Regions from separate parts of the Paenibacillus sp. FSL H3-0286 genome, predicted to be linked through region 1. Evidence: predicted binding sites of a transcription regulator. Region 1 holds the regulator's gene; the other holds the start of a gene.
What was found. The regulator LexA, encoded in region 1, represses DNA repair genes until DNA is damaged. The targets are predictions, from matches to a motif close to CGAACATATGTTCG.

Region 1 (15,407 bases):
AGCAGAGGTGGGTCCGAAAGGCATCACCGTAAATGCGATAAATCCTGGACCCACAGACACCGGCTGGATGACTCCTGACCTACGACAGCAGTTATCTAAGCAATTTGTAACAGGTAGAGTAGGATTGCCTAAGGATGCAGCTCGTCTGGTTGCATTCTTAGCCACCGATGATGGGGAGTGGATTACCGGCCAAGTTTTACATTCCACGGGTGGATTCAACTAACGGAGAACGATAGCTCAATGAGACACCTAGCTAATACGATGTGAAAATCGCCTCGTCAGTGATAATGCTGACGAGGCATTATAATTTGATGGGTCTTATATCAAATTCAGCCAGTCCTGGTGGCAGTGATTCGAAGTCGACTTCTTCGAGGGCTTCTGGTTAAATAATTATTAGTAACGGTTCATATATGTCAATCAACGCACCTATACGTTCGCTGATACCAATAAAAGTACCAATAGCTACAATACTTCCGCACCTTCCACCAAATCCGCTATCGTGATTGTCACAGATATGCACGGACTGGCACAATCTGAGTTACAGATCATTAAGAATGGCGATTTACAGAACCCCCCCGCGGTTGGCTGTGAGTCGCTATTTAATTTTTTTCTGAAAATGTGTTAATTAAAGTGTTTTGTGGAATTTGTTTTACTTAATTGTTTTATCGTCTACCTTGCTCTTGCTCAGTCCAATTAACCTTATGAAACCGAGAAGAACTAAGATCTCATGGGTCACTTTATGGAATCTGGTGGCATTAATTAAGATAGTAGGTGCCCGAATCGTCTGGGAACAATTTGAATTTCGAGCACAATTCCATAGCTGTAAATAAGAACGAGTCGATTGTTTGAAATTTTTCAATCCGTAGCAATAAAATTGAGAAAAGGTTTGAAGAATAAGAGGACACGTCACTCATGTGGGTAATAACTATTATAGTAATAAGGAGGTGCGTAATGAAAAAAATATTATTAACTACAGTTATTAGTATTCTTCTGTCTTCCTCAATACTCGGTGCATGTAGTAACAATAAAACAACAGACGAGGCAAAACCTACAGCGTCAAGTGCAGCGACAATGCCAGTTGTTGAAGCTACAAGCACTCCTGAACCTTCTGCTACTCCTTCTATGGAGGCGCAGGAGTCCGCCAGTCCGGAGGCCACTGATCCTCTAACATCCGATCGGCCAAAGACCAAAGCATTTGGTGAACAGGAGGGAGGGGTCTCAGGGCAAGAAGGTACACTTGGGAAAGGTGATGGATATTCCCTGTATGTTTTTCAGGGTTTCACACTAGACTCACAGTCTGGTCGTTTATCATTAACTGAGGATCCAACCTATTATGCCGAAATTAAACACTTACCTGCCGATTACGATCTCACAGCTTTGAAGCAGCAGGGACAAACCGAGCTTTCTGCAATTGGCAAAGCCAACGACCATAGCGGGGAACTAATTGAACATCCTCTAGGTTTTGCTGAACTATATCTGCAGGCAACCGGTGATAAAGGGATAGAAGATTATATGGTCTGGAAGAATCAGGCGGGGGAAGCTTTTCTTTTTCGGATACACAATCCTAAGGGGGATTCGTCGAATAAGTTTGCACCTTGGGTGATGGTTTCACTGGCAACACTTGAACTTGAAAGGAATTAAGTGTGATCAGAGCCGAAGGAGTTGTGCGGAGTAGAAGGGGTGTGCCATAACCATAATCAAAAAAATGGTTGTTGGCACACTTCTTCTTCTTTTTGGTACCTTACTTCATTCGAACGCCAATTTTCGTTTGCTGAGGTTGCAAATTTCGCGTATGAGCCTGCTATAGGATCCAGCAGACCTTATACGAAGCTTTACCCCACATTTGGGATACTAAAGGACTCCATAGTCGCTATTAGCATTAAAAACACTCAATATGAGCCTCATCCTTAGGAATAACGTCACTGGAGTCCGAAACCATGCTTCAAAGGCTCAAAATTAGCAAATAGCGTCATCTGGGTCCGAAAGTCATGGCACGTAGTAGAGGGATTTAATGTTAAAATATCTTATATATAGATTACTAATTCTTTCCTGGGAAGGAGTAAGTTCATGCAAATTTTTATTTACATAGGATTGGGCTTCTTTATAATTTCAGGTATATGTGTTGGAGCCTTCACGACAGGTACACAACAAAGAGGTAACTTTTATTCGGAATCTAAGCAAGACCGTAAAGCTAAAAACAAAGTAGCGAATTGGTCCGCTTTAGGTGGTCTTATTTCATTAGCTGTAGCTGGGATTCTTTATTTGTTGTAAATGAACGCACAACATAAGGAGGAGTGTTGCAGATGGTGAAGATTTTTAATGAAAATACGGTCTCTTTTACACAAAAACAGTCCCCGATCCCAGAGTTTGCTTGGCATACGAGTGAAAGGTTAGCTGAAATGGTGGGCTCCAAGCATTTAGTTTTTGATATCAGATCTTTAGATCCTGATAAATATTCTTTTCCTTATCATTTTCATAGAAATGCTGAAGAAATATTTGTGATTTTAGCGGGAAAAGCGATGTTAAGAACACCCGAGGGTTTTACGGAGGTTACTGAAGGGGATGTAATATTTTTTGAAATGGGACCGGAAGGGGCGCACCAGCTTTATAATCATTCCGATGCACCATGCAGGTATCTGGATCTCCGAACGAATCAGGGAATAGATATTTGCGAATATCCAGACTCAGGCAAAATCAACATTTTGCCCTATCAAGAAATCTATCAAGCGGATGAACAGGCGGATTATTGTAAGGGAGAAGAGCATGTAAGGGAAAAATGGAATGGGGGAGCGTAATTGATTAAAGATCGTTGGTTTACAGTAACGGAAATTGATCCGACCACCTATGCAATCAGTGAATATGGACATTGGGAAAAGGTGCATTGTTTTTTACTCTTGGGGCAAAAACAAGCCGCGTTAATTGATACGGGATTAGGTATTGATAATATAAAAAGAATAACGGATCAGTTAACGGATTTACCTATCGCTGTCATAACTACGCATGTGCATGCAGATCATATTGGCAGTCATGGGCAATTCGAGACAATCTATGTACATAAAGAGGATGCGGATTGGCTGATTAACGGAATAAAAGGCTTGTCCCTTGCCCAGATTCGTAAAGATATGAGCCGGGACATCAGCCTTCCTGTTCCTGAAACCTTTGATCCTAACACCTACATACCTTTTCAAGGGAAACCAACAGCTCTTTTACAAGAAGGGGATGTGCTCGACATAGGCGGGCGCAAAATAGAAATTTACCACACACCAGGTCATTCGCCAGGTCATATCAGCCTTTTTGATCATGCCAACGGATATCTGTTTACAGGTGATTTATTGTATGACGTTACGCCAATCTATGCCTTTTACCCTTCGACTAGTCCGGTTGATTTAGTGGCATCCTTAGAAAAGATTACGGAAATTCCAGGAGTTACCCAAGTATTCGGTTCTCATAATACACTGGGTTTAGATCCATCTATTTTACAAGAGGTCGAAAAGGCAGTTCGTGAGTTACGTGAGCAAAAGGTAGTGGAACATGGTACGGGCATTCACCAGTTTGATGGGTTTAGTGTGCAATTTTAGATTTTTCTATGTCGAAAACAAATGGGGGTATGGCGATATGGTGTCTACATCAAAGGCTTTTGCGAAAAATAATTCACACATCTTATTGCGCAAAAAACAACTTAATTATTCAGATACGATTGACCTGAACAGTGCATGCAATTGTTGTACTTGGGAGTAAGCTTCCTTGTACTGGTTGTCGGATTGTTGAATAGGCAATAAACCCGGCAAGAAGGAGATACAATACACAGGCGTTTCTTTGCTGTTCATATATATTTTAAGCGTAAGCTCTTCTATCACATTAGCTTCTTCATCGGTGTCCTTAAGGACATTAATATCTGCACTTGTTGCAGTAGTTTTGCTGTTTTGATGTCTTTTGGATACTTTTGAAAGGGTAAGTGCGTTAACCACAATCTCGGATCCCATTACATTATCAAATGAGTATAGCTTTGCTACTGCTTTTTTGTTACTCTTCGGATTTTTGGTGCCAATTGCTAATTTTTTATTAGGCTCGTTAAGTGCGATCAAGTGAGATTGATTGGGGGGAATGAATGTTTTGGTGAAGCTGATGTTAAAAGATGAGGTCGCATTAACTAGCTTAGAAATTTCAGATGAAGCAGATAGCGTTTTCAATTTTATAATGGCGGCACTTAGAATTAAAACAACTCCTAAAATAGCAAATAAGTACATCAGGATAATCAGCATATAATCACACCTCCTAGTTATCTCATTAGACTCAAATTGTTGCTTATTGAAAGATATGCCTGAATGATCTCCACTAGTATCTTTTAAAAGGGAAATTCGTGGAATTATAGGATCGGCTTCACGATTAACCCAAAAAAAGCACCCAGAGAAACCTTCCGATTCTGCAAATGATGCAAAATTGGGGGTTGCTGCAAGAGTGCTTTTTAAGGTGATTATGTAAACCTATAGAAAATTGAAGGCAGTGATATGATCGGTATAAACAATCAGCTGTTTGTATTCGATCGGAGTCCCATAACTAGCATAAGGTCTTACAGTAACGTCATTGAGGACAACAAAGTTATAGCTGAAATTTTTATCAGGGTGTTCTGCTCCCAAATAAGATATGTATTCGTCTACAATTACATCATCCATCAAAGATTTTAAATCAAATACATCCTCTTTGTTGGAGACGGTTGGAGAGACGATTCCCTGAATGCTGCCAAAAGAGGTGAGCAAATTCACTTTTTTTCCACTAGCTTGTTCATCATTTAAAAGTAAACCGGACAGCTTACCCAGTGCATCGACTTTAAAATCGACGAGGGTTCTAATTTTTGAATTATTCAAACTAAACACATCCTTTTCAATTTGCAATCCTGTTAACAATATTCGACATATAATCACCAAACTCCTAGTATGCTAATGAAAAAATACTTACTTATGTAATGCCCCCCATTTTTTAATGTGATTTGGGGGTTGCCGAGCCTCCATTCGAATTTAATTTCTTATCGTTACTCGTGTGCCTATAGGGACAATAGCAGCGAGTGCTAACACATCCTCGTTGTACATCCGGATGCAGCCGTGGGACACCTCTTTCCCAATGGAGGAAGGGTCATTGTTTCCATGAATTCCGTAGTGTGGTTTAGACAGTCCCATCCAAAAAACACCGAAGGGACCCCCTGGGTCGGGTTGTTTGTTAATAATAGTGAATTCACCCACTGGGGATTGGGTTAACATCTTACCGATGCCGACAGGGAAACCTCTAATCACAATATCATTGTCCAGAAGATATAACATTCGTTGGGTCAGATCTACAATAATTCGGTAGTTGGGCATTATACGCAACACTCCTTTCTAATTAGGATATGAGCAGAACGCCTAAAGGGTTATTCATAGAAAATGGCCATTTTAGCCATTGGGAACAAATGTTCGTAAGTGGTTGGAAAAGCAAAAAAACGTAGAAAAAAGGCTGTTCCGCATATGCGGAACAGCCTTTTATGTTAGAAGTGCATACTTAGTGGATATCTCGAAACAATCCGATGACTCTTCCGAGAATAGTTACGCGATTAAGGCGAAGCGGCTCATAAGCTGGATTCTCCGGCTGAAGCCGTATATGATCACGTTCCTTGTAAAAGGTCTTAACGGTTGCTTCATCTTCTTCGGTCATGGCTACAACGATATCTCCGTTGTCCGCTGTTTGTTGTTGGCGAACAATCACATAGTCACCATTCATAATGCCTGCGTCCACCATACTATCACCCATGACAGACAGCATAAATACTTTGTTGTCACCTACATAGTGAGTAGGAAGTGGGAAGTAGTCTTCGATATTCTCTGTAGCAGTGATAGGTACCCCGGCGGTAACTTTACCTACAACAGGAATCCGTGAGATGGTCTGCGCGAATTGGTGAACATTCTCTGAATCCTCTTGGCCTAGTAATTCTATTGCACGTGGCTTCGTTGGATCTCGACGAATAAGTCCCTTCTTCTCAAGCCGGTCCAAATGACCGTGAACTGTGGAGCTGGAAGCAAGGCCAACAGCTTCTCCAATTTCCCGGACGGAAGGTGGATAACCCTTGCTGCGGACTTCGCTTCGTATAAATTCCAGGATCGCCAGCTGGCGACTTGAAATCTTTGACATTGGAATCAACCCCATATAGTAATGTTTGGGAAAATTATAACATAGAACTACCGTTCGCACAAACATAAGTTCTAACTATTATAAATATTAATCTGCTAGAGTTAAAAAATGGTAGACAAATGATAATAAAATGAACCGCTTGAGTCTCTCGAAAAAAAGAGAACAATTGTTCTGAAATAGTATTGAACAAAACACATGTTCGTGTTATTATAAATTCGAAAGTAAGAACAAGTGTTTGGAGGATGATGATTATGCTAAAATACAGTACATACCGCAGCATCTACGACAAGGCCCCTGTGGTTGAATCTATAGGACATAATGACGTTGCCCGTAATTCCGCTAAGGTGAAAGAGATAACGGAACGTTTGCTTGGAGGGATGATTTCGTTGTTCCGTCAAGATTTCTTTATTAAGTTAATATTGATTTTCGTGCTAGTATTATCTGGCCTAACAGTAGTGGGAAATGTGTTTGCAGGATCGACGACTATAATGAAGGAAGAGAAGCGGATTGTGGTTGAACGTGGAGATACACTATGGAGTATTGCTCTTAAGAATAAACCAGCTGATATGAAGACAGTTGTTTATATAGAAGGAATTAAACGTTCAAGTGGGATTAAGAGTAGTCAAATTAACGCTGGAGACATACTTACTTTACCTATTTATTAATTTTCTGAGAACATAATAGAATGACCAGTAGAGCTTGCAGGGAGTAGACCTTGACAAGCTCTTTTTCTCATGGCAGAGTTAGAATTAATTTATAGGGGGAGGGAAAGTATTGAATATTGATGAGTTGGTCGCGCGAATTAACGAATTGGCACGCAAACAGAAGAGCGTAGGCCTTAATCAAGAGGAAGTGGCGGAACGCGCCAAGCTTCGTGAAATTTACCTGGGGAATATCCGCAATAACTTCCGAGCACAATTAAATACTATTGAAGTAGTAGATAACGATGAGCATGAACAAGGTAACAAGGGGCTTAAACATTAGCTCGCTGTTCCTTTTCATAGATATTTCAGGATGACTAGGGGGAACGCACATGGCCCGTTCTTGGGAAAGAATGGTTCAACGCAACACACAGCAAATCAACAAGCAAAGAAAGAAACAAGGCAAGGATACGATTTATGCCTCTAAATCTCCTACCCAGAATGCCGAAGTCTTTAAAGGTCGCAACATTGCATTTCCGTTAGTGTTAGTGATACTTGGCACTATGTTTTGGGTAGTTGGTTCTATTGATCAGGCCAAAGGTAATGGCATGCTGGCTAATTGGCTGGGAGTAGTACTGTACTATTTGCTGGCAGCGCTATTGTTCTTCCGTCGTCCGTACTTGAAGGTGGAAAAAGCAAGACTGTCCACTATTAAATTCAATCGCGAACGCGGACTTCCAGCTGCAGATATTGAGAAAATCACCCTTTCGCGTGGAGCTGTAGTCATTAAGCACAAAGGGAAACGTACGAAATGGATTTTCACAAAACTTATGAATCGCTATGATACTAATGCGATGAGTACACGATTAGAAGCATTTGCTAAAGCTCACAACATTGAAGTAGTTCACGAATAGAACTAGACCAGTTAAAGGGAGAGGGAGACCTGTAATGCCAATTTCTGCTGTACTATTTGACCTTGATGATACATTGCTGTGGGATGATCGGAGCGTCGAAGAAGCATTTCGTTTTGCTTGTGAAGCCGCCGGGGATACGATCGATCCACAAGAACTAGAAGTTGCAGTTCGTAAGGAAGCAAGTAGCTTGTATGAATCTTATGAGACGTTCCCATTTACAAAGATGATCGGAATTAATCCATATGAAGCACTCTGGGCTAACTTTACGGCAGGTGAACAGCCAGAATTCCGTCAATTGGAGCAGCTTGCACCGGTATATCGTAAAGAGTCTTGGCGTCGCGGACTTGCAGCGTTAGGGGTGGAAGACGAAGCACTAGCTGAGACCTTGGCAACTAAATTCGCAGCAGAGCGCAGAAAACGTCCATACATCTATGAAGAAACAATGCATGTACTGGAGCAGTTACGGGGTCAAGTGAAGCTTCTGCTACTTACGAACGGCTGTCCTGCACTGCAACAAGAGAAACTAGATGGTGTGCCCGAGTTAATTCCTTTCTTTGATCATATTGTGATTTCCGGAAGCTTTGGTAAAGGCAAACCGGATAAGGAAATTTTCCTGCATGCTTTAGAGCTTCTTGATGTAACGCCTGAGCAAGCGGTTATGGTCGGCGATAAGCTGACAACGGATATCCGTGGGGGGCTGGCAGCAGGGTTGACCACGGTCTGGATTAATAGAAAAGGTAGAGCACCTAGTCTTGATATTCATCCGGATCATGAAATCAATCACCTTGAGGAACTTCTTCCACTAGTTCAATCCTTGTAAGATATACAGAGCTATTAGCTCCAACATAAAGACTTTATAAAAGCAGCGAGTTTCTGAGATCCTAAGAAACTCGCTGCTTTTCTGTACATACATACTAACATAAGGAATTCATTAGATTTTTAAGTAAATGATTTAAGTCACAAGACTAATGCGGAATTGACGCAAAATACTGAAAAACCAATAATAATGTGTATAATAGATGGAGATGTATAACATGAATTGGTAGATTTTTATTATTCGATAATGATTGGGAGGGCTCCAAATGATGAGATCGAAGAAATTAGTCGCTGTATTATTAGGTGCAACACTTCTAGTACTAGGTGGATGTTCTTCAAATGGAACCAAGCATTCAGAAATACATAACATGAATATGAACATGTCTATGGAACCTATCAAAGTCGAACTACAATGGAGTCCTGAAGAAGTTGTTGTAAATCAAAAGGTAACCTTTGAAGCTGTGGTGACCCAAGATAACGAGGCAGTAGATGATGCAAAAGAGGTTCTGTTCGAAATTGTGAATAAAAATGATGAGGGACAGAAAATAGAGCTTAAGGGAAAGCTAATTGGTAAAGGAGTCTATCAAGCAGAAGGGACCCTTGAAAAGGAAGGACAATATAATGTCACTTCACATGTGACAGCCCGGACACAGCACTCTATGCCTAGCAAAGAGCTGTCTGTGAAACCATGATTCAAAGGTTCGCAACGCTTACTGAGCAATAACAGATAAAGCAGAGTGGAAAGGAAGGCTTTTCGAAATTCCTTTATTCTGCTAAACTTACTCTAATGTTTTACTGGGGGGACTATTAGTTGGCTAAATATACACTTGAGGAAAGCTTACAACAAAGGATTTTGATCCTTGATGGCGCAATGGGCACGATGATCCAACAGGTGCCTCTTACTGGAGAAGATTTTGGAGGCGATGAGCTGGACGGCTGTAATGAAATGCTGGTATTAACACGTCCAGAAGTCATTCAGACGATTCATGAGCAGTACCTCGAAGCAGGGGCTGATCTCATTGAGACTAACACATTTGGTGCAACCTCTGTTGTGCTAGCTGAATATGATATTCCTCAGCGGGCACGTGAGATCAATCTAGCGGCAGCAGAGTTGGCTCGCAGAGCAGTAGACAAATATGACACACCTGACCGTCCGCGATACGTCGTGGGGGCTATGGGTCCAACAACAAAAACGCTCTCAGTAACTGGAGGCGTTACTTTCCAAGAGTTAGTTGATAGCTATGAGGAACAAGCAGTGGCATTGATCGACGGTAAAGTAGATGTTTTGCTGCTGGAGACCTCTCAAGATACACTTAACGTTAAAGCTGGAAGTATTGGTATTCGTAATGCTTTTGAAAAGACTGGCATCACATTGCCGGTTATGATTTCAGGAACAATTGAACCAATGGGTACTACATTGGCGGGTCAGAATATTGAAGCATTTTATATCTCATTAGAACATCTGAAGCCTATCTCTATGGGCCTCAACTGTGCGACTGGTCCTGAGTTCATGCGGGATCACATTCGTTCGCTTTCGGAGATCTCCTCCGCAGCCGTGAGCTGTTATCCAAACGCAGGATTGCCGGATGAGAACGGACATTATCATGAATCTCCAGATTCTTTAGCTCGCAAGATTGCAGCCTTTGCCGAAAAAGGCTGGCTGAACATTGCGGGGGGGTGCTGTGGAACGACACCAGAGCATATCCGTGCGATGAAGGAAGCACTTTCTGAATATCCTCCACGCCCGCTGACAGGTAATCATCCGCCTGCACTTTCAGGCATCGAGCCTATCTATATTGAGAACGACAACCGTCCATACATGGTTGGTGAACGTACGAATGTACTTGGCTCTCGTAAATTTAAACGTCTTATCGTCGAAGGTAAATATGAGGAAGCCTCAGAAATTGCCCGTGCTCAGGTGAAGAGTGGGGCACAGGTTATTGACGTGTGTGTACAAGACCCTGACCGTGATGAGATTGAAGATATTAAGCTTTTCTTAGAACTGGTTGTGAAAAAGGTTAAAGTACCCCTGATGATCGATACTACCGATCCTAAGGTTATCGATTTGGCTTTGCAGTACTGTCAAGGTAAGGCGATAATTAACTCCATTAACCTTGAAGATGGTGAAGAAAAATTCGAGCTGGTGACGCCGATCATTCATAAATATGGTGCAGCTATTGTTGTGGGTACCATCGATGAGACGGGACAAGCCATTAAGGCGACAGATAAACTGGAAGTGGCTAAACGCTCCTATGACTTGCTAGTGAATAAGTACGGTTTAGCAGGAGAAGATCTTATTTTTGACACGTTGGTGTTCCCTGTAGGAACCGGAGATGAACAATATATCGGTTCAGCAAAAGAAACGATTGACGGCATTCGTTTGATCAAGGAAGCACTTCCAGGCGTTCATACGATCTTGGGCATTAGCAACGTCTCCTTTGGATTGCCGGAAGCGGGTCGTGAAGTGTTGAACTCCGTATTCCTTTATGAATGTACAAAAGCTGGATTAGATTATGCGATCGTAAATACAGAAAAAGTGGAGCGGTATGCTTCCATTCCTGCTGAAGAACGTCATCTTGCTGAGGAACTGATTTATAATACGAATGATGAGACGCTTTCTGCTTTTGTAGCTGCTTTCCGTGGTAAAAAAGTAGAGAAAAAAGAGAAGATTTCCAACCTGTCACTTGAAGAACGTTTAGCTTCCTATGTGGTTGAAGGTACGAAGGAAGGACTCATTCCTGACCTTAATGAAGCATTGACTAAATCTGGTCCGCTGGAGATCATCAATGGACCGCTGATGGCAGGGATGTCGGAAGTCGGCCGGTTATTTAATAATAATGAATTGATTGTTGCTGAGGTGCTGCAAAGCGCTGAAGTGATGAAGGCTTCTGTCAATCATCTAGAGCAGTTTATGCAGAAGGATGAGACAGCGGTTAAAGGAAAAATTATGCTGGCAACCGTAAAAGGGGACGTGCATGATATTGGTAAGAATCTAGTGGAGATCATCCTCTCCAATAATGGTTATCAGATCATTAATTTGGGTATAAAAGTACCACCAGAGACCATTATCGAAGCCTTCCGTCGAGAAAAAGCTGATGCGATAGGATTGTCCGGGTTGCTTGTGAAATCTGCTCAGCAGATGGTCCTCACCGCTCAGGATTTACGTACAGCAGGTATCGATGTTCCGATTATGGTTGGCGGCGCAGCTTTGACCCGTAAATTTACGAAGACCCGTATTCGTCCAGAATATGACGGTCTAGTATTGTATGCTAAGGACGCTATGGACGGGCTGGATATTGCCAATCGGCTTATGAACCCTGAAGAACGGGAGAAGATTGCCGAGGAAATTCGTGTGGAGGCAGAAGCAGCGGTTGCGGTGGCGCCTAAGCAAGAACTGCCGAAACTAACCAGAGCAGTGCGTTCCAAAATATCTCCAGATGCACCTGTATTTGTTCCACCGGATTTAGAACGCCACGTACTGCGTAACTATCCATTGGGGCATATTATCCCCTATGTGAATATGCAAATGCTGCTGGGTCATCATTTGGGGTTACGGGGTTCTGTAGAAGCCCAATTAGCTGCTGGAGATCAGCGGACTGTTGAACTGAAAGGTACCGTAGACGATATTCTCCATCAAGCAATGCTAGAGGGTACCATTACTCCACATGCTATGTATCAATTCTTCCCTGCACAATCGCAAGGGAATGATATTATAGTGTATAATCCACAGAATACGTCCGAGATCCTGCATACCTTTACTTTCCCGAGACAAGGGGTAGAGCCTCATCTGTGCTTGGCGGACTTCTTGAAACCTGTTGACAGTGGTATTATGGACTATGTTGGATTCCTAGTTGTAACAGCAGGTCACGGTGTACGTGAATTGTCTACTCAGCTGAAAGAAAGCGGAGATTATCTGCGTTCACACGCCTTGCAGTCGGTTGCACTTGAAGTGGCAGAAGGACTGGCGGAACGCGTCCATCATATGATGCGCGATACTTGGGGTTTCCCGGATCCGGCGGATATGACGATGAAGCAAAGACATGGGGCAAGATACCAAGGAATCCGTGTTTCATTTGGTTATCCTGCATGCCCGGATTTAGAAGATCAAGGTCCACTGTTTAAGTTGTTATCTCCGGAGGATATCGGTGTTCACCTTACAGAAGGCTTTATGATGGAGCCCGAAGCTTCCGTTTCGGCTATGGTATTTGCCCATCCAGAAGCGCAGTATTTTAATGTAGAGAAGCTGTAATTCTTTCATTTATATACCTGGTCTGTAGGGGATTGTATCCCTTTCAGCGGAACCTCCCGTAACTGGGGGGTTTTTTGCTGGAAGAAGGTCGTTTAGAATTGAAAAGAGATGGTTGAGCCAATAAGCAGAAGGGAGGAAAAAGAATGGATTTATATTTTTTAGGTACTAATGCAGGTGTGCCAACGCTACAACGCAATGTAACGTCCGTTACATTAAGACTGCTGGAAGAACGTCGCAGTATTTGGATGTTCGATTGTGGGGAAGGTACACAACATCAGGTTCTTCGTTCACCGATTCGGCTAGGAAAGCTGGAAAAGCTATTCATTACCCACTTGCATGGTGATCACCTATTTGGTCTTCCAGGTCTATTATCAAGTCGTGGTTATCAGGGAGGGACAGCGCCGTTAACGGTGTACGGACCCCCTGGATTAAAAGCTTACTTAGAGATCTCCTTAGCTGTGAGCCAATCCCGAATTCCTTATAAGATTGAGATTGTAGAGCATTCAGGAGGAATTATATTCGAGGATGATAGCTTTAAAGTTGAGGCTGCATTACTTGAGCACCGGATTGACAGCTATGGCTACCGGGTAACGGAAAAGGATAGTCCCGGAAGCCTCAATACGGAATTGCTTAAGAGTTATGGTTTAAAACCGGGACCGATTTATGGGAAATTAAAAAAAGGTGAAGATGTTGTTACGGATGAAGGTGTGCGAATCTGTGCTGCTGATGTTGTCAGGGAACCCAAACGAGGACGTATTGTTACTATCCTTGGAGATACAAGACCTTGTTCGGGAGCCTTAGAACTCTCTCTTAATGCAGACCTTATCGTTCATGAAGCAACCTTCGCCCATGATCTGGCTGACATGGCGTATCAATATCATCATAGTACAGCCCGTCAGGCTGCAGAGTTAGCAAAAGAAGCCAAAGCAGGACAGCTGTTGCTGACTCATTTCAGTTCTCGTTACAGCTCGCATGAAGAGTTAATTCCTTTGCTTGAGGAAGCTGAACTCCTATTCCCAGAGACATTATTAGCTGAGGAATTTAATGCATATCCGGTACCTCGCAGACTAAATGGGCAATAGGGGGAATGATTATTTTCCGGGAAAGCGCAGGAAATGACAGTGCTATGCTAAAAAATGCTGGATGGGACGGTTGTTCGATTTCATTCGACGAAGTGTGTTAGATTTAAAGTAATCACGGAGTAAAAGACGAACGAATGGCTGGACATATTGCCGAAAATCAGTAGGTGATATCTTCCACCTAAAGGGATTGAGTTTTTCTGTAAATCCAAGCAGGGCAAAGGCTACAAGTTTGTTAATACTATTATTTATTTATTATATTAATTAAATTTATTGTGGAAACTGAGGGGTTAGTGATGGAACAAATTGAAGGATTATTGATTGATCTAGATGGTACATTGTACCATGGGCATAAAATGATTCCCGGTGCTGATCTGCTGATAAAAGCTCTTCGTGAAGCGGATATCCCTTTTTTATTTGTTACTAATAACTCATCGCGTACGGCAGCTAACGTTGCTGCCCACTTAAGTGGAATGGGAATTGAGGCGAAAGCTGAGGAGGTATGTACCTCTTCTATGGCAGCCGCACGTTACATAGCTGAGGAATCACCTGGGGCTACAGTGGCGATACTTGGAGAAGAGGGACTGCGTATGGCTTGCATTGAGGCAGGGCTCCAAATCGTCACAGAATCCCCTGATTATGTGGTGCAAGGTATCGATCGTTCTTTTAATTATGCTTCGTTAGCTCAAGCTTCGCGTTGGATTTTGAGCGGGGCAAAGTTTGTGCTCACCAATCCAGATTTAATGTTACCATCAGATGATGGGGTTATGCCGGGTGCGGGTACGATTGGTGCAGCAATTGAGGCTGCCAGTGGAGTGAAGCCAGTAGTGATCGGTAAACCTGAATCCCACCTGATCAAATATGCGACAGATCTTCTGAACATTCAACCTGAACATGCTGCTGTTGTTGGGGATAATATGCGTACGGATATCGCTGCCGGTGTTAATGCGGGCTGTCGTACAATCCTTGTTCTTACCGGTTTAACCACTACAGAGAACCTGGAGCACTATAAAAGCATCACAGGGATCACTCCCGATGAAATATGTGCCGATTTAGCTGAACTTAAAATGTTTCTCGGTGTATAATAGCTAGGGTCTTATTACTTCACCAACTTAGAGGGGACGATGAGTATGCCAGAATTGCCGGAAATGGAGAATTATAGACAGCTGCTTAGCCAGCGTATTATAAATGTTCCGATAACTAATGTAATTGTGAACAGAGAAAAAACAATTAACATGGAAACAGAAGCTTTCATTAATGCCTTGATCGGTGCGCGTGTTGTTTTTGTAGAGCGGCGCGCCAAGTATATTTTGTTTCATCTCCATGATGGACGAAGATTACTATTGCATTTAATGCTGGGTGGATTGCTTTTTTATGGTTCAGAAGAAGAACGGCCGGATCGTAATACGCAAGTAGAAATCGCATTTGGTGATCAGATCCTTTATTTTATGGGCCTGCGGTTAGGGTTCTTACATTTAGTATCCGTGAAGGAAAGCGAAGCAACGATGGGTAAGCTTGGACCTGAGCTGCTGGATCGACGGATGACGCC
Region 2 (15,407 bases), 1.2 Mb from region 1:
CAGTACGTTCTCCTCGTCGCTATGAGAATTACTACAACCTAAACAGTCTATGAATTTTCGATGTGGGAACCCATCTCTTAATTGATCAATCAGATCATCCATTGTCTAACCTCCATTTCTATCTACATGAAAGAAAGATTTGATTTAGTCTTGTGCATCCTCAATTTCTTTTCCATCCACGTCAGTATGTACTTCCTCTATAATCATCCCATTCTCCCAAATTTGAAGAGTATGAGTTGCGTAATCGCTATCTCTATAATCATTCTGGTCAACATTGCAAACTATTGTGTTTTCAGCAATTTGCTTATTTGCTCCAGCATATAGTATTCGATAGTACTCTATGTCTTCAAAAATTTTTACATATGTTTTATTCATTTAATTCCTCCATTTTCTCTGTGAAAGGAAAATTTCATAAGAAAGTGCTTTTGTAAAAATCATTCTCCACTACAAGTGAATCAACCTCAGAATAATACACGTCAACGTAATTCAAAAAACTCTCAAGACAATAAGGATTTACAATGTTACTCGCTTGATCTAATGCAAGAAGATTATATTGTTGACCATCTATCTCATACATTAGTGCTTTTTCAAATTCTCCATCACCTTTTATCATAATATTCGGTGATATCTGTTCTACAAAATCAAAAGCATACTCGCTCGATGATACCCACCCATGCCTATAGTATCTTATATGTTTGAACCCTTTATCAAAGTGAACATATAAATATGAAGCGAGTAAATTTGCGAAGGTATGACATTTACCTTCGTCCTCAACATCTAATTTCTTTATTAATTGTAAGTAATCATCTTCAACGGCAATCATAAATTCTACTACATCAGTCAATTCTTTACTATTGATTTTATCCATCCTTCAGCATCTCGATTCTTGTTAAAATGTATTATTCATTTGAATTTTAATTGCCCCACTATAGTTAATCAGATCCGATTAAAGAAACGAATCCATAATGAACAGTTTTGGCTTCTTTACCTTGTCACCTTCATTGAGCCTTTTTAGGTAATTATAAATTCGATTTCCATTAGATAAGATTCTAAAAACAATCTTTTGATGATTGCTGGCCATCGACTTAATATGAACTTCCGCAGGAATATAAACACCAGGAATAAGCATTTCTTTATCATTAAATGCTCTATATCTCGACGCTACTCTGTGATTTCCGTCCACCATTAAAGATAAATTGGATGGGGCATAGTCAATAACATAGATTGGATTTGTATTTCGAATCGCATAGCTAAATCTGTCCATTTCCAAACCATCATAATCTACAAATTCTTCAACTTCTCCAATTTTGAATTTTTTCCTCACCACGCAGTTCCCATTGTTTTTTATCAGCTTTTCTAGTAGGGGGATACTCCATGCAAATTCATAAATTTCCCCGTTAGGCAAAATATGCTCTCTAAAATACAGCTCCCCATTATCTATAGGAATTTTAATTTCTTCCTTAATTTCAATTAAATCAGTCAAAATATCATTAAGTTTATTGCAGTGTTCTATGTAGAAGGGATGCTCATGCATATTCAATTCGGAACTCACTTTGAATTCTTCAAACAATTCAATCAACGAATTAATAGCCTTTATTTTTTGAGGATTTAAATCAAGTATCATTTCTTTTCCTCCAAGTATTAATTATTATGAAATGCCACTTTCATTTTGTAATACTTTTAACTACTACCAGATATTATTGATATTATTTCTTCTTTGTAAGCTTCAGATATGACACCTCTAATAGCGCCTTCTGCATATCTCCATTTGTCTCGGCAGCAATTCTTTTTGCAGTTTCATAGTCCAAATCATGAGTTCCTGTCAATACTTCAACTACATCAATTTGCTTTTTGCTTAATTCCATAATTATTTCCTCCCTGTAAAAGTCATATTTCATTCCCTCTTGGTTTTTGATCATTTTTAGCCAATCTCTCCGTTCTCCAGTTCTTTCCATACACCCTTAAGTCCCTCAAATCGCGATCCCTCATTCTCTGATGGAAGAACTCTTTTGGTATATTGTTCATGACTGAATTCAGGCAATAATCTATAGGAAATTGGGCAACCAATTTACCTTCATGAAGCTCGTTAAACGTGTAATCCTCGAAAAAAGTACACTCATCATCACGCCACACAAAAATTCTCGTAGTATCTTTTACTCTAAAGCTATCTATATGTAGAGAACCATACTCACCCCTATCAAGACGAGATAGTGATAATCTATCTCTCCAATGTTGAGGTATCCTTGCTTTTATGCCCTCGTTACGACTAGCTGTTCCTATGTAAACTTGACAATACTCATCTAAGACCATAATATAGTGTCCGTATATACCAGCTACAGAATTGAGATCTTTAATTTCATAAAATTCATTTGAGCTGACGAACCTATCTAGTTCTTCATTAAATTTGTCCTTTGACAATGACTTGAAGTCATCCATATTAAGATTGAATCGTGCCATGACCCTATCCAACTTGAGTTTTACTTCTTCTGAAAAAATGGCATCATCTTTATCAATTTTTCTCACATAATTATCGCCGGTTAATTTTAATTCGCCCTCTCTATTACGTATATTAACCCCGAAATGTGTTATCATATAATTTCACACCCCATTTCCTTATGAAAGATTGTTTTTATTGAGTTTTATTGAGTTTTGTTGTTTAGCACTGGCTCATAATACTCATCTAGTGTTTTTGATTTAATATGCTCATCAGAATACTTATTTAAAATTCCTCTTGTTTCATTCTTTGACCGTTCCCAGTCATGTTTCATTAGAACACTAATACAATAACGCAATTCATAAAGGGTATCCTTATCTCTTTGGCCTTTTTCAATATCCACCAGCAGTGAAGCAATTCTATTATCTAATTTATTAGTTGCTTTCTTTGAGGGATTTAAACTTATAATCAAAAAAGTTACTAACTCACTGATACGCACTTCGCTTTTTTCGTTTGGATTTAGTGCCAACGCATATAACTCAGATACGTTTTCTTTGATAGTTTTTCTCCAATTTGCTCGTTCCTCTGTTATGTACTTAAGAGACATTGTTTTATTATTGTTTGACCTTGATACAATGGCAGAAATTATTGCAGCAACAACTACAGGTGCAATAAAGGCAGTAATAATTGTATCCATCTAATCAGCACTCCCACTTTATAGTCTGTTTGTGACAGCAACGATAAAATCGTGGATATTCATTTCCGCAACACTCTTCAGATCATTTAGTTTAATGGAATAACTAGTTTCGATTTCTTCAATAATTTCTGAAAGCCCTTCTTCATCCCCGAACACACCCATGGTCGCAGCTACATTAATACGTTTCACCTGAAAATGGTCAGCAATAAATTGAGCTATTTCATTATACATACCTTGTTCATCTCCTCATGAAAGGCTAATTTTATGTATCTTCTCGAAACAAGATTTTTTATATCCAAGAGAGATTAAACTTTGATACACCTTTTTCCTCAATGAACTTTTTTAAATTCCACTCCTGTGATTTCAATTTTTCGCTTGGATTATAATGCTTGAGAACTGTGTCGAGTGTAATTAAGTAACAAGTGACTTCACTTTTTTGATCCAAAATAAAAGCAAAGTATTCCTTGCAGCCAAAATGAAAACAAGCTTTTTTTACTTTTTGTATATGCTCATATGGTTTATTGATTGTGAAGCCATAGTTCTCTTGCCAATCCTTCCTACTCCTCGCCTTAACAGATATTCCCCATCTCACACTGCCAAAACTCGCAATAATATCAATTCCTGTATGCCTAACATGTGTACATTCAATACCTTTCTTTGACAACCAATACATTGTTAAATGTTCTGCGAAATCCCCTGTAATCTGCTTATGATTTGAACTAAACATTTCTTCTTCGCTCACTCCCTATGAAAGACTCATTTTACAAGTTTATTTACCACTCAAAAACTATTCCGCCCGATATGATGTGTTTATTAAATGAACCAGCAATTGCTGGTAACAATCTATCAATTTGACCAACTACAATGTGAAATGATTCTGTGCTTTCTATTAATTTCATGCTTTTAATTTCACTGTCATGAACAACCAAAGTTGATTCTGATAAGACCTTAATTAGAACAGAAAAATTATTGGTTGTAATTTCTGTAACGATACTTATATTACCATTTTGAACTCTAGAAATTTTGATGTAATTCATTTAGCCCACTCCTTATAATTTTAATAAAAGAATTGTTTTATCCTAAATATGCATCACATTGTCTACCATCACAAATCGGACATGTCATTCCCGCATCCTCAATTATCGCATCGATTGAAAAACTTAGATGCTTGGCAATACATGTCCTGTGCTGACCATCAGTAAATCCCAAATGTCCGCAATCAAATTTGAACAATTTCACATTTTCTTCCTGTCCTCGTTCAATTATGGACTTAGAAAGTTTTCTGCAATAATTAACAGAAGATCTCTTATAATCTTCCGGAAATTGATTAACTTCTGATTCGTCCAATAGTAGAGAGCATTTTCCAAATCTATGTTTATGGCATGTTCCACTGTTTAACATAAAGAAAAATTTAAAGTCTTTCGGATAAATTCTTTGACTCAGCATTGGTTTTTCTCCCTCCATATAAAAGTATTATTTGATCATAATTTGATTAAGCTTATCTAAGGTTTCTTGCGCCTCTTTGACCCACTCGGCCTTTATCTCTTCTGCCTTCTCTTTAAGCAATTTGCGTTTATTACAAAAAAAGTAGTATTGATTATATCTCGTAATTTCATCTGTTATTTCAATATTTTTAAATGCTGCCTTTATAGGCTTTACCTCAATTTCCGCCTCTTCTTTGTTGTGATATAGTTGATACACTTGTAGCACCCTCCATTCTTTGCAATCCCCATGAAATTGTTGTTTTATACCATTCAACATCTTATATGTATTTACCTGCTTTAGTAATCATTATCCATAAACTTATTTTAATATGTTTATTAATAAAAAGCAAGAACTATTTCCCTTTTTACCAAATATCATTGGATATTCTTCTTGCTACTATTATAGTCATTTTCCATCCCCAAAACATCCCTTATATCGCCTTTACGAACTCATTTTGGAGTTATGATATGAACTACAGAATGATTCCCCTAAGGAGAGAAATTAATGGATATTATAAAACACGAAAAAGTTGATTCCAACCTCGCTATATTTCATTTGATTGATAAAGTTGGGCGAGTGTGGCAGACCATAAGCAAGGATGAAAAAGAAGCCTTTAATAATTGGGCTGAAGGTGAAAATTCCTTTACCTTTATCGTTCATAACAATAGACCCGAAATACTCACTAACGATTATCTTATCGAGTCCCTTAATATTAAGCGATCAGCAATTGTAGTTATCCAAATGATGAAAGAGATTTTAGACACAGATGCAAAAAGAGAAGATTTTTATGCTAAGACATTGGGCTACAATGCCACTAGTAAGATTGGATGCACGTTGATTAATCGTGTTCTGTTCCAAATTAAAAAGACCGTCTGATAGGCGGTCTTAAAGAATTAATCCTCATATAGTTCTGAGATGTCGCTGCCTTCATTTAAAATCACTACTGACATAATCTCATCTAAATCAATCCATTCATAACCATTCTTAATCTCTATCCTCAACTTACCCGTTATCTCACTCACTGTAGTAATGATTCCGACTATCCTTCTAGCTTCATAAGCCCCAAATATCTCAACTATAACTTCATTTTTGCAATTAATAGAAGATGAAATGTTTTGTGATATAATGTCTTTTTCATCACTATGTATTAAGGGCTTTGTTTTAACTCCTAGATCAATACGATGTTCATTTATTCTCTCTTTATGTTGTGGCAGCATCATTCTACTAGCCTCCCAAATACCGTTTCCCTGAAGTTTTTTAGTCATTTATAGTGTCCTCCTATCTTAGCTGCTCTGTCAACAGCCTGACCCGCATCCGTCAATGAACTTGCTCTTAGAATGGCAATGTCTCCATACCTATCTTTAATTTCATCCATTACTTTGTCTACGGCTTTTTTGCGTTCTTTATTATCAAAAAAACTCAATTGATAAATATCATCTTTTGCGAGATCACCTAAAGAGACACCCACTCTTCTCACTGGTTGTCTATCCCAATTAGCATAAAACAATCTTTTCACAATATCATATACATCCAAGGTAATATTGGTTGGATCAACGTTAATTTGTTTATGAAATCCCGTTGGATGATCGAAGTCTGCTCCAGAAATACTTAATGACACTACAGAGCCCATTAAACCCTTCTTCCTAGCCCTCCTACATACCTCAGAGCAAATATCCAATATAACAACCTCTATTTCATCTGCTGTTCTGTAATCCCTTGGTAGCGTCATTCCATTTCCTATTTCCTTTTGCATACTGTGGGTGTTAACTGACACTGGAGAACTATCTATCCCGTTTGCGGTTCTCCAAATGACTTCACCATTAACCCCCCACTTCTTTCGTAGCAAAGATAATGGTGTTTTGGCTAAATCTCCTATCGTGTGTATGCCCATTTTAAAAAGATGTTTACCCATCCTAGATCCAATTCCCCACATCTCTCTAACTGGTTGATCCCAGATGTATTTCTCTAAGTCCGATTTTTCCAACTGAAAAACACCATCGGAAATTTTCTTCGCAATGATGTCACAGCATACCTTACTCAGTATTTTATTTTCCCCAATACCTGCGCGCGCGTATATTTCTGTATCGTTGAATATTTTAGCTTGTATTTGCTTGGCTAGATCAATCGGATTATCTGCAAACAAATGCATAGACCCAGTAAATTCACAAAACATCTCATCTATACTATATGGTTCCACTAAATCTGTATACTGTTCAATGATCTTCATAATTTGCATAGAAACATCAATATAATCCTGCATATGAGGTCTTACAATAATTAATTCAGGACATTTTTGTAAAGCTTGCCACAAAGTTTCAGCAGTTTTGACTCCTTTTGCTTTGGCCAATGGGCAAGCAGCCAATATTATTCCAGATCTTCTAGCTGGATCTCCCGCTACCACTAAGGGCTTGTTATTATACTCAGGGTGTTTGGCTTTTTCCACACTTGCATAAAAACTTTGCATGTCAATCAACATCACCGTTCTTTGTTGTTTTTTTAACATGCTAACATCTCCTCATAAGAACATTTGTTTGTATATGTATTATATACCGAACACACGTTCTTTATGCAAGAGGTATTTTTTGTATTTACATTGAAACCTTCTCTTATGTAATGATTATTTCACTTATAAACATGAAATGATACTTTCATCAGGAACAATACTTCTCAACAAGCTTATAGATCATACCTGTATCGTTAAGAGAACCTGTTTCAGTCCATCCCTTTTCATCATTGTCAACACTCCATTCATGATCATCACACATAATTTCTAACCCACAAGAGTGTTAGAAAGTTTGCCAAGGGGTTGTTTCTGTAAAGCCATTATCAATTAGATATTTTCTTAACCCGTAATTCATTTTAACAACTCCTTCCATGCTTTCTTATACTTCTTAATTCGTTTGAAATCTTCTTCTGTTGGATTTTGAATTCTGTTCATGTCCATGTTGTCTTCGATATCAGCAATCTTTACCTTCCTAGCCAGTTCATTCTGTTTGCAACGCCTAATGAAGTCCATGTAAGACTCTTCATAACGAGAAAGGCAAATTATCGCAGAAACAATATAACGAGGAAATCTAAGTTCCGAAAGCATTGCTGGAGTAACGCTAGTATCTTCAATAACATCGTGCAATACTGCCACGATTCGCTCTTCGTCTGTTTTCATTTTAAGCATTACTCGCAAGGGATGAAGAATGTAGGAGTTTCCTCCTTTGTCTGTTTGCCCATTATGTGCATTGGTAGCAACTATAATCGCTGTATATAAATTACTCAAAAAATCATCTCCCCATATCTTTTTAATTCTTCCATTTACTCCGTATTTCTCGATCATTATATTCATAAAAGCCCAATTTCATCGGTCTTCTACAAATTCATTCCATAAATCTAAATTATGTGATACTTTAGAACCATACTAAAATTACCATTTGGAGTGATAATCAGGTGTATAAAAAGAATAACTCTGCTTTCATCATTGTTTTTTTAATGATTCTTCTTTTTTTCTCTAACTTATCTAGCATTGAAGCTGCCTCAAAAGTGATTCCCGCAAACTCTTATGTCTCAGAAGAGATAGCGGTTTTCTTTAATGGACAAATAATTATTTCCCCTAAGAAAACATATAATATAGATTCCGCAAAATACAGCGATACTTTTATTCCAATAAAACTAATTGATGAAATGTCGAATGCAACAGTCAATTTTTCAAAAACCATTACCATAAAAACAGATAATAAGCTTTCCGAGATTGATCAGTCTGATACATTTTTGTTCGATAATACTACATACATAACACTTAGTAAGTTCTACGAAGTTACTGGTTTCGCAGGAAAATACGCATACGAACCAAACTCATTATTTTTATGGAGTAATTCAGTCGGTGAGACAAATTCTAATAAACTCATCAGTCAAATTAATAACGTTTCTTATGACTTTCATAAATCGTTTATGGGTAAGAAAGTATATGTGTACAATGAGGATAAATTTGGTTGGGTCATTAGTATAGAAAAAACTCTTACTGGATTAACTTACTTTGAAATACAACTCAACAACGGAAAAGTTATCAAAGAATTAGCCATTAGTGAGAGACCAGATTCATTTTGCACTGAATTGGATTTTATAGCGTTAAACGGTACATTTAGTGGAAAGTATTTTTGGGCGAATAAAACAAAATTACCATCATCTAGTCCATTGATCAACATAGAGAAGGTATATTTCACCTCTTTAAAAATAAAAGGCAATGATATATTAATTACCGCAAAACGTCCGAATGGAGCTAATGTTTCTTTTAAAATCTCTGTTAATAGCGATCCTTATAAAAGTATAAGAAATAGTTTCTATAGTGAGAATCCAAAAACAACTTATCCCGGCTGGTCATCGGACATATGGAATAAAATTTCTCAACAAAAGATCTCCGTGGGTATGAACTTTGATCAAGTTCTCTTATCATGGGGTAGTCCTAACGATATTAATTCCTATACTAGTAAAAACTTAAAAATCGAACAATGGATTTATGGAGATACCTATCTTCACTTCTATAATGGTAAACTTGAATCTTGGTCTAAATATTGATGTCTCTACGAGGGCGGATCTTCTCCGCTCTCTTTTTATTATACTAAGTTGACTTCTCTTAGCACATATCATCACGCTGTTCAATATACCCTTTAAAATCTTCCCAATTTCTATCAAGTTCATTGATATTACAAGTAATGTATCTTTCTGTAATATCATTATCGATCAGCCCCTCCGAATACATTTGATACATAAGTTTAATATTGCTTAATGTCTCCATAAATAATTGAGTATAGCTTTTTGCACGGCTTAATCGATATTGGTTTAGTCCATGTTTGCAATCCATTATTATTTTCTCCTTTGATTATGAAATGTTCATTTCACTAAAATATTTTCCTATTTTTAGGTATCTTTATATGTTATTATACAGTTTTAACCTTAAAAATTTGGGGGTACAAAATGTTTAAAAAAATGAAATTTTTATTTAGTTCAATGTTGTTACTTACTTTACTCTTCGGCTTATCTCCACCCGCACAAGCAGAGTCAGGATACGATCTTGTGAGATCTTATGCTCCGCAGGAGACAGCAGTATTTATAGACGGGTCAATAAAAGTACTAGAACAAAAAACGTACCTAGCCGACGATGATAATTTATATGTTCCTGTAAAATTGTTGAATAATCTTCAAAACATCAAGATAACATATGACAAAAATATTGTGGTGACTTCTAACAAAGGAAATCTCACAATAAATAAAACAAATTCCCTAGTATATAAAAATTCAACCTATATCACCTTAAGTAAGTTTTTAGCCATTACAGGTTACTCTGCAAAACACCTTAAGGATGGAGCTTCTGTTTTTATATGGAGCGATAATGATGGTTACACCAAGTCGTACAAAATTATAAACAATTTAATCAAATCTCCTGATGGAGTTAAAAGTTATCTTGGCTCAAAAGTATTTGTTTACAAGAGTAATAAAGTTGGATGGGTTATTGATGTTAAGTATGTCGGATTCGGTTTAACCGATGTAACGATATTACTCAACAATGGAGATACTATTCAAGAGTCTATTTTCCAAATCCAACCCTCTACTTTTTGCACTTTTGATCAGTATCAATTAATCAAAACTGGTTACAGTGGAAAGTATTACTGGGCCAATTCCAATAAGCTACCGTCTTCCAGTCCTTTACATAATATCGAAAAGGTCTATTTTAATTCATTGGATTTAAAAGATGACAATCTGGTAATTAAGGTCACACGTGCAAACGGCAACCCTACTACATTAACCCTTCCTTTGCATGGATATCCATCATCTGATCTTTATGATGGGTTTTACTCTCAAAATCCTAAATCAATACACCCTGATTGGTCACAAGCTGTTTGGGATATAATCGCTGGTCATCGAGTGGCCTTAGGAATGAATGAAGAACAGGTGTTAATGTCTTGGGGAAATCCTAATGATATTAATAGTTACCATAGTTCTAACAAAACAATGGAACAATGGGTGTATGAACATAATTACCTATATTTCTATGATGGAAAGTTAAATTCACTTTCTTCACATTAAGTGGTCTTTGACCACTTTTTTCTATTTAAAATATGTATTTTAAATAGATTGTAATACTAGACTAACCTCTTTGGATAATTCGTTCTCGCCGACATATATGTTCTCGTATTGCAACAACAGTTCAGAGCCAGTAGCTTTGACTTTTGCCAAAGGGATTCTCATCTCACCCAATTCTCTAATTGTTCGACCAATAAGCATATCGTCGTCATTTGGTGATGCTGGAATACCTAATCTACCTCTACTGTCAATGAATCTTATTAGGGCTGCTTCTGCCGAAAGTAGATTAACAGGTGTGTTATATTGTTCATTAAATTCTGCTTTGTTCATTTTCAACTTCCTCCCCACTGTCCAAATCATCCAGTTCACAGCTGGAATCAACATAAAGATCAAAACTCCGCAAGAATACCGCCTCTGCATCAGTTAATTCTTCCTCCTCTTCTAATCTATCGTGTATCTCATTTGCTAAATCGAAAAGAGAATTCATCATTGCATCAAAACATTGATAATTGTAGTCTTCTCTTTCTTTCAAAAGTAATTCTTCTTGTTCTTTGTTCATAGCTTTATTCTCTCATATGTATTTTTAAATTAATTATCTATTGAGAATCCTATGCACTCATTAATCTCGTAACTATTTTCAAAGGTCTGCTGAATGTCGTCATCTGGATTGCTACATGTTTCGTAGCATTCATATACATTTTGTTGCATTGCGTCTCCACATTCATGCCAAAAGTGTTTGCATTTCAAGCAGACACTGCCTGTGTTTACTTTCATCCGTAATCTCCTCCATACTTTAATTTACTCTAATTCACTCTCATTTTCTACGTGATTCATCAACTGAGTTCTTTATGAAACACGCATTTAATTGTTTCTAATATATTTCTATTTTTTCTTACTGTGATACTCTTCAAAAGCTTTTTCTTCTTGTTTCATAAAACTTAATTCATGATCAGATCCATAGCCTGTTTCACAGCCAGACACATAATAATATTTCAAAATTCGTTATAGATTTTGTTTTTAATAAAAGGTATCTCTCTTCTCCTTTAATACTTCCATGTCATAGTCTGACTCAATAAACTTAAGACACTTTGGTCTGTTGCAGTCATTCCCTAAGTAGGTATAAATTTCATCCTTATTTTCTACAATAAAATTTATTCCCAGATACTCATTAATAATTGCTCTGATTCCTTTCTGTCACTACTCATCACTCCCTATATAATTATTGGTGGTATATAACCAATACAGTTACTTTATCAATTATAGAATATATTATATATGTTTACTTTAACAAAGAAATAAAAAATGAAGAGACCGTTAATTGGTCTCTTCATTTTTTATTTCTTTGTTAAACTACTTACCATATAACGAGTTAGAATTAAGGATATTAAAGCGGCAATGATCATATATGCGATTTCTATTAAACTTTGATACAGGTTTGATGATAGGTAAATTATATCGAAAATAAAGTACCTTCCAACCAAGTAAAAGATAAATGTAAGTGCTAAAAAAAGTAATATGCTTATTATGCCTTTGATAGTTTGTCACCACACTTCGTATCTTATTGTATTAAATAGTCTGATAGATTTGGGGCTACATCATTCGTTCTAGCTTCCAAAAGATAATCTAAAGTTTCAAATTCTCCGGCCTTATTAACTACTTTAAAATTGAGTTTCAAAACATCTCCAGTTGAGTATTTTTGTGTAAGATCACCTGAAAATGCCCATTCTAATACCTCTCCATCTTTCGCTTTAAACCCAAACACAGTTCTATCATTTTCTTTATCATAAACTAAAGTTTGAATTGTATCGGCTACGACAAGATTACTACCACTGTCATAATTTTTAAATTGTTGAACTTCTCTATTTAATATATTATCATACAGCTGATCTTGTAAGTCTATAATGCTTAAAACCTTTTCTCCGTCAAATTTATCACTTTTTTTGTGACTATTAGAAGGTATAAAATAGTAATTGCCTTCTATTTTTTTGGCTTGGTTCTCTATTCCAGCTGTATTTTTAAATGTATATATTTTATTAGTATCTTCTGCTATGGACCTTGAACCTATCCCACCATATTCAGCATCCCATACGCTCAACCACAGATCCCAATTCATTGTAGCATCGTCTATCCATCTTATCATATAGTTCCCGTGATGCTTTGCTGTATAGTAGGTATGTTGTTCATGTGTCGCTGTTTTACTAACCACATCTGTGTTATTGCTTTCATCTGTAATTAATACAGATATCTTATCGAGCCAATTTAAAACACTTGTTTCAGGCCATGTTTCAATAAGTTGGTTTATACCATTAATATATACTTGATGTCGCGCAGATGAACCATAGCCAGAATTGTTTTTATTGTTAAAACCTACTGTACCAGAACTAATTGTAATAACATGGTCATAAACTGTCTCTGTAGCCTCTCTATGAAATAACCAAGTATTTGTAGCATATTTAAGTACACCAAATCCTGCTTTAACCCACGTACCTGGCTGAATAGCCATTGGATCAACTAATTGACTCTCATTAAGCACTGTTAGATTTATTGAACTACTATCTTCTTGTGCATGTCCTGTACTTGCAAAGTTACCCAATACTACAACAGACGCCATAAATGTAGCTAATATCTTTTTAGATTTCATAAATACCTCCATTTTTATAGTTTTTATTTACAATTAGTTATTAACCACAAATGAGGTAAATAAAACCATTTATACAAAATTGGTGAGCAAATAACATTCTATTGACAATAGATTATATATCAATAAAAATACTAATAGAACAAATTATCAAGTGACACCGAGTAAAATTAATATTTAATCTTCCAATCATACTTCTCATCTTGCTTTTTCAAATCAATAAACTCAAGCGGATCACCAGTTACGCCATCAACGTAGATCATTTTACCATTGTGTTCTATCATTTTAAGTGTCTTCTTATACTCTCCCCATTTAACTTCTTCAGTTGTTTGAATGAATTCAGGACTGTTTTCTTTTACAAATTGAACAAATGCTGCATCATCTTTTGCCTTTCCAATCTCTTTACCATTAAGTGTTATGACAGGCTGTTGAGCGCGACATGTTAAGTTACGATAAGGTAATTTAACTGTTAAACTAAGCTTTTTAGGCTCCTTGTCTATGGCAACCAATTCTGTATTCTCGTGTTTTTCATTTAGGATTGTATTCATATGCCACAAGTGCAGATGTTCTTTGAAGAAAGCAATATCACTTTGATCCTTCTTAGTCGAATCTTCTTTCCATTGTTTTAGTTTCTCAACTTTAGCTTCTAGTGCTTGAATATTATTGTTTGCTACATTTTCAATCTCTGCTATCCTCTCTTCTTTATCATGAATTAAACTATCCGCCCATACCGCTAAATCCATCGAATTGATTCTCCATGTTTCGTCCTGCATGATATATCCGCTTTCATCTTGATCCTCAATCAAATCTTCTACTTCATTTTGATAGTCGTATGCTTCCACTAATCATTTCTCCCTTAATATGTATTTTGTATCCGATAAAACCTATCTTTCATCAACTTCTTATAGCATCTCACTCGCTATATCTTGGAGCAACTTTAGCTTCTCTTTTTTCGTGACCTTCAACTTCTGAACTTTTTCAAATCTACTTTCATAACTTCCACTTTTGTTCACTATGTATTCTCGTTGAATTTCAAAAGGGAAATTCATGTAATAAAACGGTGAGTAAGAATTATCATTAATTTTATCCTTAAATCTTTCTACAAACGTTGGCTCTAACTGAATGATATCTTTATTATTGTCGATAAATCTTTTATGGTCTTCCCAGATATTATTTAGTGGAATGAGTTTTACCATATCGAGTACTTGTTCTTGAGATAAACCTAAATATTCTTGAATTCTGAAAAAATTGCTTGCATTTGAACAATTATCCTTAATGGCTTTAAGTATATTCGTAAAATACTTTTCTTCCACTAATTTAGGGTTCTTTAAAAAAAGGTTCCATGGAATACATACGCCTGATTGCTTTTCAAACAATGTTTTGAGATCCCCATGATACATATTTACGTAGCGATAATAAAATCCCATATTTCCACTAAAATACTGACCATTTGTCATGCCCATTCTAGAAAGGCTGTTAAAAATAATATCTAATTCTACTTCCCCATAGTCAAATGGCAATTTAAAAGTTCTTGCCCATGACGGGTATTGAATCTCAAATAAATCTAATAGAGAGAAGACTTTGTTTCGATCAGGATAATATTTTGCTATTAATTTAAACCACACAGGAATTTTCTCGCTATCCATTCCACCAAAGTCTATGTCTATACTCTCAAAACCCAATAATGAAACAATAGTATAAATATTTTTGTCATTAACTTGTGATTTAAATACGCTAAATGCTTCACTTTGTTTATGCGTTTTCTTCAATTCATCTCTTTCATTTTTTATCTCAAGCACTTTCTGCACATCTTTCAAATGTTGATCTTCTAGCTGCTTCATTTTCTCGAAGAATTTTGAAGTCCGTTTAGTTACTTCAGCATCAACCATAGACGAAAACACATTTTCGATTTCTGAAGGTTCTCTTTCGTAATCATAGTAATCTGGTTCGTTGAACATTTTATATCTCCTTTTCTTGATCAAATTTAGATTTCATATGTGTAAACCAACATACATACTGAATATAGATGTGTTATCCTTTATTCAAGGAGGCTTTGCCAATGTTATACACTTCAAAAACCCACA

Region 2: MHB37_RS12515 (DNA polymerase IV) is a predicted target of LexA. The motif match lies at 7,137-7,150, and genes of this name have one in related genera.

The regions. Positions count from the first base shown of each region.
Region 1 covers NZ_CP150285.1:4,015,397-4,030,803, reverse strand. The annotation lists gene MHB37_RS18190 (SDR family oxidoreductase) at 1-223, shown strand, start outside; gene MHB37_RS18185 (hypothetical protein) at 952-1,641, shown strand; gene MHB37_RS18180 (DUF5316 domain-containing protein) at 2,068-2,271, shown strand; gene MHB37_RS18175 (cupin domain-containing protein) at 2,304-2,795, shown strand; gene MHB37_RS18170 (MBL fold metallo-hydrolase) at 2,796-3,578, shown strand; gene MHB37_RS18165 (hypothetical protein) at 3,684-4,262, opposite strand; gene MHB37_RS18160 (hypothetical protein) at 4,485-4,865, opposite strand; gene MHB37_RS18155 (L,D-transpeptidase) at 5,016-5,354, opposite strand; gene lexA (transcriptional repressor LexA) at 5,533-6,159, opposite strand; gene MHB37_RS18145 (LysM peptidoglycan-binding domain-containing protein) at 6,411-6,824, shown strand; gene MHB37_RS18140 (DUF896 domain-containing protein) at 6,934-7,143, shown strand; gene MHB37_RS18135 (hypothetical protein) at 7,193-7,714, shown strand; gene MHB37_RS18130 (HAD family hydrolase) at 7,749-8,534, shown strand; gene MHB37_RS18125 (FixH family protein) at 8,797-9,222, shown strand; gene metH (methionine synthase) at 9,402-12,779, shown strand; gene rnz (ribonuclease Z) at 12,923-13,861, shown strand; gene MHB37_RS18110 (TIGR01457 family HAD-type hydrolase) at 14,155-14,943, shown strand; gene MHB37_RS18105 (Fpg/Nei family DNA glycosylase) at 14,989-15,407, shown strand, end outside.
Region 2 covers NZ_CP150285.1:2,847,007-2,862,413, reverse strand. The annotation lists gene MHB37_RS12585 (hypothetical protein) at 1-102, opposite strand, end outside; gene MHB37_RS12580 (hypothetical protein) at 145-375, opposite strand; gene MHB37_RS12575 (hypothetical protein) at 410-868, opposite strand; gene MHB37_RS12570 (hypothetical protein) at 947-1,624, opposite strand; gene MHB37_RS12565 (hypothetical protein) at 1,707-1,865, opposite strand; gene MHB37_RS12560 (hypothetical protein) at 1,888-2,592, opposite strand; gene MHB37_RS12555 (hypothetical protein) at 2,640-3,131, opposite strand; gene MHB37_RS12550 (hypothetical protein) at 3,150-3,362, opposite strand; gene MHB37_RS12545 (hypothetical protein) at 3,421-3,873, opposite strand; gene MHB37_RS12540 (hypothetical protein) at 3,905-4,168, opposite strand; gene MHB37_RS12535 (hypothetical protein) at 4,206-4,577, opposite strand; gene MHB37_RS12530 (hypothetical protein) at 4,605-4,832, opposite strand; gene MHB37_RS12525 (hypothetical protein) at 5,121-5,492, shown strand; gene MHB37_RS12520 (YolD-like family protein) at 5,510-5,881, opposite strand; gene MHB37_RS12515 (DNA polymerase IV) at 5,878-7,119, opposite strand; gene MHB37_RS12510 (GTP pyrophosphokinase) at 7,471-7,887, opposite strand; gene MHB37_RS12505 (hypothetical protein) at 8,055-9,179, shown strand; gene MHB37_RS12500 (hypothetical protein) at 9,238-9,465, opposite strand; gene MHB37_RS12495 (hypothetical protein) at 9,579-10,688, shown strand; gene MHB37_RS12490 (hypothetical protein) at 10,728-11,015, opposite strand; gene MHB37_RS12485 (hypothetical protein) at 10,996-11,244, opposite strand; gene MHB37_RS12480 (hypothetical protein) at 12,244-13,326, opposite strand; gene MHB37_RS12475 (hypothetical protein) at 13,494-14,165, opposite strand; gene MHB37_RS12470 (hypothetical protein) at 14,226-15,281, opposite strand; gene MHB37_RS12465 (hypothetical protein) at 15,383-15,407, shown strand, end outside.